Regions from separate parts of the Candidatus Enterococcus clewellii genome, predicted to be linked through region 1. Evidence: riboswitches for the same ligand, from Rfam matches in the RefSeq annotation. Region 1 holds a riboswitch; the other holds the start of a gene.
The links. A riboswitch is a leader RNA that binds a small molecule or an ion and turns the genes downstream of it on or off. The one in region 1 is predicted to bind fluoride.

Region 1 (4,087 bases):
TAACAATCCGTCACTAAGCTTGGAAGGCTGAGGACATTGCAGCTTCTCTTCGTTTCTGAAAACGCCGATTTCTTTACCGCCCCAATATAGCTCGCCACGCATAACATCATAAACAAAACCAAGCTTGCCAACGCCATCTTCAAAAATCCCGAGCATAATACAAAAGTTTTCCTGCTCCATCACAAAGTTCATCGTGCCATCGATAGGATCGATGATCCATACACGTCCGTCCATAGAATCAATCGTATTGTAGCCCGTTTCTTCTCCTAATATTTTGTCATTCGGATAGACCCGCTGAATTTTTTGTATCAGAAGCTGTTGGGTTTCTTCATCTATGTTTGTCACTAAATCCGTTCGATTTGATTTTTCTTTGATTTCCAAGGTATTGTTCAAGCTCGTTTTAATAAACTCTCCTGCCTCGTTCAACCAGTTTTTTACTTCCTCCACATTTACGATCTGCATGTCCTTTATCTCCCTATCTTTAATCTGCCTGTCTCTCTTTTCTTGGCTTCCTGCACTGTTCGATACAAGGAATAACCAGAAGCTTTTTCAAACTCATTGCCTAAGCGTTTTTCTTCACCAATGCTTTTGACAACTTGCTTAAATTTTTTGTAGGCGTCTAAAAACGCTTCTGTTTGAATACCTGATTCATTTGCCTGCTCTAACGCAGACCATAGATTTGTCACAATCACCATCTCTTCTGTTGTCCAGTCTAAATCTAATGGATATTGATAATCTTTCATAGTTTCACCTCGTCTCTTCTAGTGTAGCACAAGTAGAATAGAGCTGAAAGTATTCGCCTATGAATCTCTGCTTGTTCGCTTACTCTTCCAGCTGTCATAGATTGGCAGCACGACTCTTCCTTTTTCTAATGTTATCTCCTGCGCAGCATAGATCCCACTATTTCCTGAACACATGTAACTGATAATACAGATCATCAAAAGAAAGACTGCCGACTGACTGCCAAATAGCTCAACACCCATAATAAAGCAAGCAATTGGTGTATTGGTTGCACCTGAGAAGACTCCTATAAAACCCAATCCAGCTAAAAATGGTACTGAAAGCTGAAGGAGTGGCGCAAGCGTACTGCCTAGTGTCGCACCAATTTCAAACAATGGTGTTACCTCACCACCTTGATACCCAGCACCTAGTGAAAGAATTGTAAAGAACAACTTTCCGATAAAATCAAAAGGCTCGGCATTTCCTGAAAAAGCATCTGTTAGTAAAGGTAAACTCAGTCCCAAATAGCGTTGTGTGCCTAAAAACAAAGCAGCAGCAACGACTATCGCACCACCAAATATATTTCGTAAAACCGGATTTGCTATCCAGTTACTATAGGTTTTCTTTAGAAAAACAATAGATCGACTAAAAACCCAGCCAATCAAACCAAAACAGATACCGGCTAAGACTATTTTTAAAAAGACCTGAACAGACCACTCAGGTACAGCCCCCATCGCGTAATGCGTGTGGCTCACTCCATACATTTCCGTAACAATATTCGCAAAAAAAGCGGAAAAAAAACTGGGGAAAATTGCTTCTGAGCGAAGCTTTCCTAAAGCAAGTACTTCCAGTCCGAAGATCGTTCCTGCCAATGGAGTGCCGAATACCGAGCTAAAGCCGGCACTAATACCGGAAATAAGGATGATCTCACGTTCATAACCAGATAAACGGAAACCTCTTCCGACAGAATCAGCAACAGCTCCACCCATTTGAACAGCAGTACCTTCACGACCTACAGAACCGCCAAACAAATGCGTTGTGATTGTTCCGAATAACGTCAATGGAATCAAGCGTAAGGGGATTGTTTCGTCTCCACCGTTCGCCTGACGAATAACTAAATTGTTTCCGCCAGCAGCATTTTTCCCATAGTGGGTGTACAGATACGCAAAAATTCCTCCACTAACCGGCAACAAGAATAACAGCCAGCGATGTGATTCACGATAAGCAGAAACCCATGCTAAGCTATTTAAAAAGAAGGCTGATAACGACCCCATAATCCCTCCGATTATCAATGCGATAATCATCCATTTCCCCATATAGATTCCTGTCAGAAGTAGTTTATTTTTTCTATCCATACTCTTTCTCTCCCCTTTTAAGCAAAATGAAAACGCCTACCAAACGAGAGGTTCTTCCCTTGTTTGGTAGGCGTCATCAATTTATTCCTCAAAATAAATATTTATCGGCGAACACCATCGCCCTCATAGACTATTTAACTGAATCTAATTTAGCATAAAGCCAATGATTAGACAATCGATATACCTCAAAATTTCTTCTAGAAAAAAACTGAACTTATTCTTTAGTCCATCAACTTTTTCAAAAAACAATTATACAGCGAACCACTCGGACCATTCACCCAAAATTTTAACACGCTTTTTCACTCCGTCTTCTGCTCTAAGAGAGTATGCAACCTGTATTGCACTTCGGGTATTCAACTCACGATGAGTAATCGCCCAATGGTTCCCGTTCTTTGGAGAATTTAAGGTTTCCATATTTGCCCAATACTCTCCATTTCCACTGATTTCATCCAAATCATGTATAACAATTGATTGTGTATAGTTTTTCGCCAAAGTTCCTTCGCTAAGCGAAATTCTATTGTCACGAATCGTCAAAATTCGCTTATTATTTGCGTAATCCTGAAAAGCAAAGGTGATACCATTATCCGTATTTTTTAAGGCAAACATTCGGGCAAACAGCTTATCATCCAATTGAAACCCTAATCCAAGATACCTCATATTTCCACTAGCCAGAGTTTTCGTATTCAAATTGAAATCTACTGTATAATCAATTGTCACACCATTTTCTACTTTCGCAGAAAGGTCAGTTAAATCTTTTGTAACTAGCCCTAGATCATGCCCTAAATTCGCTATTTGTGCATCACATGGCGTATCTACCGAAGAAGGCACATAGAGAAAATCAGCAACCTGTCTTTCTTGAGTGCCATGTCCATCAACAGGGCGATTAATCAGTCGGTTTCGAACAACCGTTTGTGCTGAACCGCCACCATCAAGCATGTATAAAAACTGAATTTTCCTTTCTTTTATCAGCATTTCAGCAACACTCACTGCATTCATGCCTGGCTGTTCTTTCATTCTCCCATTGCATGTAAAAAATCCTATTCGACCATTTTCATATTGATAAATCAGTTGCAATGGATTTATTACCTCTGGAGCTGTTACAATCGCATAATCATCCAGTATCTTTTTGTCAACCAGCTTTCCATCCAACACAAGAGGGCAAAACCCTATCAGCGATTCAGTCAAACCAAAATCTAACAATTCTTTCGCCGTTTTCTGTGGCTCATGGGCTGATAAATTTCCATTCCCATCAATGCCTAAATACCAACGATTCAAATTATTGGGTAATTTATCAAATACTACCTCTCCTTCATGAATATTTATCCCTCTTGGTTGTAATAACCCTGTTGAAGTAATTTGTGCTGTCGATGCGTTGGTAACTAAACTCGTTGCATTTCTTCCAGCAAACCCTCGAGCAGTTTCTCCACTGTTCATCCCAGGTTTATCATAAGCAAACCCCCGTTGCAATCTTTCATCCGTTTCAACTAAAAAATATTTTGTTCCGTTTTCAGCTTCAAACATTTGTACATCAATATTCTTAAATGGTTTTTCGTTACTACTACTCATTTATATTTCCTCATTTCTCTTTTGATAAAATGAGTATATAAGAATATGCTGTACCAAAACTCCCAAAAAACTGGCTTTTTCCTCTCACTTTACAAGAAAAAAACATTAGAATCTACTTTCCTAACAAAAAAAATTCAGAGCAAAAGAGGGGGTCTCTGCTCTGAATCGTATAAACTTTATTGGACAGGTTCTTTACTGAAACGCTGTTGCCACTTTCCTCTTACAGAAGCAAAAAGCGGTGTTGATGCTTCTTTGATTGCGCAATATTTGTCAACCATTGTAACAATGTAGCTTTCTTTGTATTTTGGCGGAGCAATCGTTGCCCCCCACATATGTTTGATGATGATATCACGTTCCAAATCAGACAGCTCAGTCAGCTTTTCTGCATTTTTCACGGCAATTCTCGGGTGCATGTATGCATGAGAACCTTCATCAAATTTTGTTGT
Region 2 (4,087 bases), 780 kb from region 1:
TTATTTAATCAACTCATAATAGTCGTATTGGTTTCTAACGACAAATCCTGTCGATAAATACAGTGGATAGGCCGGCACATTGTCTGTCTCAACTTCTAAATAAATGCTTTTTGGATCAGAAGCGAACATTTGTTGAATCGCCGCATCCATCACTTTTCGGCCCAATCCCTTGCCACGTTGGCTCTGATCAACAACAAAACCAAATATTCCCCATTCCTTCTGAGTTTCTTCCAAACGAATACAGGCAAGCAACTCCTTATCTTCCTTATAAACAAACGTATTGGCCAAATCCTCCTCTATAGGACGACCACCTAATAACTGTTCCAACACCTCAAGGTCTGTTTGCTCAGGAGAGACTAATTTGATACCTGTCTGCTCATTTGATTTGGCCTTCTTCATATCTAGCAGCATATAATACTCAGAAAACTGTTTCTTAATCTTCCGTTCCTTAAATGCTTCTGCCAAAACCGTATCTGATGAATCTGCGATCAAGACAATGCTCTTTACAGATTGTTCTTTCCCATAACGCTGTATTTCGGTCAAGATAGCAGGCAGATGCTCAGCCATTTTCGGTGAAATGAGCGTAGCTTCAAGCTCGGAGGAGTCAAAGCTAAGCGCCCAGCCGTAGCCCACCAACTCTTCCCCCACCCAGTAAAGCATATGGGTAGCATACCACTTTTCACCTTCTGTAAAACCAAGATCCAGTTTATAGTGGATGGGTTGAAGTTTCTCACTTCTTTCCTTTAGTGCAAGCACCTGTGCCTTCTCTTTATTCGTCAATACTTTTTTCCATTCAAATTTTTTCAAACGCAATTCCCCTTTTTCTTTTTTTATGTGTGCGACAATAAAAAATGTGTCCGCATACATTGGTCAATTCCCTTGATTATACTTGAATGAAAAAGGGATTACAATACCTACATAACAGCGTTTCTCTTGCATTTTTTTCTTTTGAAGCCTATGATAAAGAGTGAATAGTTAATCAGAATGGAGGAATTAGTTATGACGAAAAAAATTGGTTTCTTTGTAGGTAGTTTGAGAAAAGATTCTTATAATAAAAAGGTGGCAAAAGCACTAGCTGAGTTATTACCGGATAACTATGAAGCAGTGTTTGTCGATTTGGCTCCTTTAGAAATATATAATCAAGATCTAGACGATGAAGGAACGCCAACAGCTGCTTGGACAGCTTTTAGAGAACAAGTGAAGACACTTGATGCAGTAGCTTTCTTCACACCGGAGTATAATCGTTCTGTTCCAGCTGTATTGAAAAATGCATTGGATGTTGGCTCACGTCCGTACGGGCAGAGTGTTTGGGATAAAAAGCCCGGTCTAGTCGTCAGTGTTTCTCCTGGCGCTATCAGCGGATTTGGGGCGAATCATCATTTGAGACAATCGCTTGTCTTCTTGAATGTCCCAACATTGCAACAACCCGAAGCTTATATCGGCAATATCGCAAATCTGATTGATGAAAATGGCGCTATCGTTGAAGGAACTAGAAATTTCCTACAAGTCATTGTAGATGCTTTCATCAAATTTGCCGAAGCCAATTATCAAGTATAATAGAAAAACAGATCCTCAGCAGCTACTTGAAAATAGTAGCTGCTGAGGATTTCTTTAGCTTTAGCGGACGATCCTTATACTATTCCTCTGTGCCATCGTTAGACAAAAGCCTTTTATAGAGCCTATCAACTCCTACTGCACCAATCGGAGCGGTCGTTAGGATAGAAATAACTGCTACAGTAAGAATCATTTCACCGTTATTAATGCCTAAAGCTAACGGAATCCCGCCTATCGCTGCTTGAACCGTCGCTTTAGGAAGATAGCTGATCATGCAAAACAACTTTTCTCTACCGGTAAGTGTTGTCCCTGCCAAAGCTAAGAGAACGCCAAGCATCCTCACTAACGAAACAAACAGAACCAATAGGAAAGGCTGCCACCCTGCAGAATACGCAAAGGATAAATTCACACTTGCTCCAACTAACACAAACAAAAAGATTTCCGCAGCCAGCCACAGCTTATTGAACTTGACAGACAACCTTTTGGCAACAGGTTGTCTGAATCTGTACAGCATCAGACTTAAGCTCATTACGCTCAGCATGCCAGAAAAAGCAAATGAACCTTCCAACCTATCCTCCATCCCCATCAAAAGAAAGGATAGACTCAAAATAACCAAGACCTTTATTGAATCTCTCATAGAATAACGAGCGAAAAACTGTGCCAACAACCACCCAACTGCAGCACCAAGTAACAGACCGGAAAGAATAGCCATTGGAATTTGTAATAAGGTTGAGGCTGTAAATTCTGCGCCCTGATTGATCCCCAAAAATGCAGTAAAAAGAACCAATACGAAAACATCATCCACGGATGCTCCTGCCAAAATGATTTGTGGAATATGCTTTTTCCGTCCATATCCCTCTTGAATAAGCCGTAACATTCTCGGCACAACTACAGCTGGAGAAACAGCAGCAATCACACTGCCAAGCAGCAAAGCTTCCGAAATTGAAAATCCAAACAACAATGGCGCAAAAATAACTGTTGCACCAATCTCAACAAGCGCCGGAACAAAGCACATCAATAGGGCTGGACGTCCAACCTTTTTTAGTTCACCAAGATCCAGCGACAGCCCAGCTCGTGTTAAAATCACGATCAAGGCCAACTCTCTTAAATCTGCTGAAAGTGCCAAAAAGTGTGATGAAAGAAGATTCAAGACAGATGGCCCTAAAAGAATCCCCGTCAAAAGAAAGCCTACCAGAGAAGGCAGATTCAACCTTTGCATCAACTGACCAAAAAATAACCCTAAAAGAATAACGATAGTAACACTGATTAACATAAAATACCTCCAATAAAATATAGATGAGTCGCTCTACTCACAAGCAATATAGGAAACTGATAGAGAGGTGCCTTTTGCCTCTATATTCCGTTTATCTTATTGCTGACTGAGCAAACTCGTGAAGCTAGACAATAAAAAAATGACTTCTACACACCAAATAAAATGGTGGTAGAAGTCATCAGCAAAATAATTGCGGTTTTGACATACACTGTCTAGGGAGAACTTCATTCCCTATTGCTCTTCTATTATTACCAAAAGAATAAAAAAAGTCAACCTTCTTTTTTGCTTGATAAGTTGTCATCTTATCCATTCTTCTTCGACAAAAAGGATAAGATAAACATGCATGGCAGTTCCTGCTATACTCTGCATTTAAGTGTACAAAAAACTTGGCTGAGGCTTGTAATTCAACTCCTACACCGGAACAAATGATGGATCAAAAGCAATCTCTAACACTTCTACCTATTTCTTTGCTAGTTCTTTATATCGAAAGCATTCTATTTCATGATCATTGATAATACCTACTGCTTGTAAAAAGGCATAAATAATTGTACTGCCAATGAACTTGAACCCACGTTTTTTCAGCTCTTTACTAATACGATCGGAAAGCTCACTCGTTGGGATCATTGCTTCGTTTTTGTGTCTATGGGTATGAATTGTCCGATGATCCGTAAACTGCCAGAGATAATCCGAAAAGCTACCGAACTCTGCTTGAATCTTTTTTACTGCCTGTGCGTTATGAATAGCTGCTTCGATTTTTCGTCTGTTGCGTATGATCCCCTTGTTTTGTAACAGCTCTTGGATTTTCTCTTCTTTATAGTTAGCCACCGTTTCAATCTCAAACTGATCGAATGCTTGATCAAACGCCGACGTTTTATTCAAAATCGTTTGCCAGCTAAGTCCGGCTTGATTGATATCCAAAATCAGCTTTCGAAAAAGCAAGCGGTCTTCATAAATTGGTACACCCCAAATCTCATCGTGATAGTGCTCCATATTCGCACTTGTTTTTGCCCATTCACATTTATCCATCAGTACTCCTCCTACATCAAATAGAACCTTTTTCCCCTTTTAACCATCTATTACTACGCCGGTTTTTAAACAAATGCCATGTATTCTTTCGGATTTTCCTTATGTTGCAAAATGACTTCCAATAAATATTCTGTATGCTTCACACATGAAGGCTGCTTCAAGATACGAAAAATAGAAATCGCTTGTTGACACATTTCCATTCCCTTCTCCTTTGATTCTGTGATAATTTGATAC

Region 2: linked by a shared signal. The riboswitch ahead of A5888_RS01300 (cation:proton antiporter) and the one ahead of A5888_RS04905 (voltage-gated chloride channel family protein) in region 1 are both predicted to bind fluoride.

The regions. Positions count from the first base shown of each region.
Region 1 is NZ_CP147247.1:1,043,034-1,047,120, forward strand. It holds gene A5888_RS04895 (inositol monophosphatase family protein) at 1-462, opposite strand, end outside; gene A5888_RS04900 (UPF0223 family protein) at 468-743, opposite strand; gene A5888_RS04905 (voltage-gated chloride channel family protein) at 801-2,075, opposite strand; fluoride riboswitch at 2,136-2,206, opposite strand; gene A5888_RS04910 (phosphodiester glycosidase family protein) at 2,325-3,641, opposite strand; gene A5888_RS04915 (HD domain-containing protein) at 3,818-4,087, opposite strand, start outside.
Region 2 is NZ_CP147247.1:264,672-268,758, reverse strand. It holds gene A5888_RS01310 (GNAT family N-acetyltransferase) at 1-807, opposite strand; gene A5888_RS01305 (NADPH-dependent FMN reductase) at 1,000-1,557, shown strand; gene A5888_RS01300 (cation:proton antiporter) at 1,637-2,827, opposite strand; fluoride riboswitch at 2,990-3,068, opposite strand; gene A5888_RS01295 (DNA-3-methyladenine glycosylase I) at 3,287-3,853, opposite strand; gene A5888_RS01290 (helix-turn-helix domain-containing protein) at 3,919-4,087, opposite strand, start outside.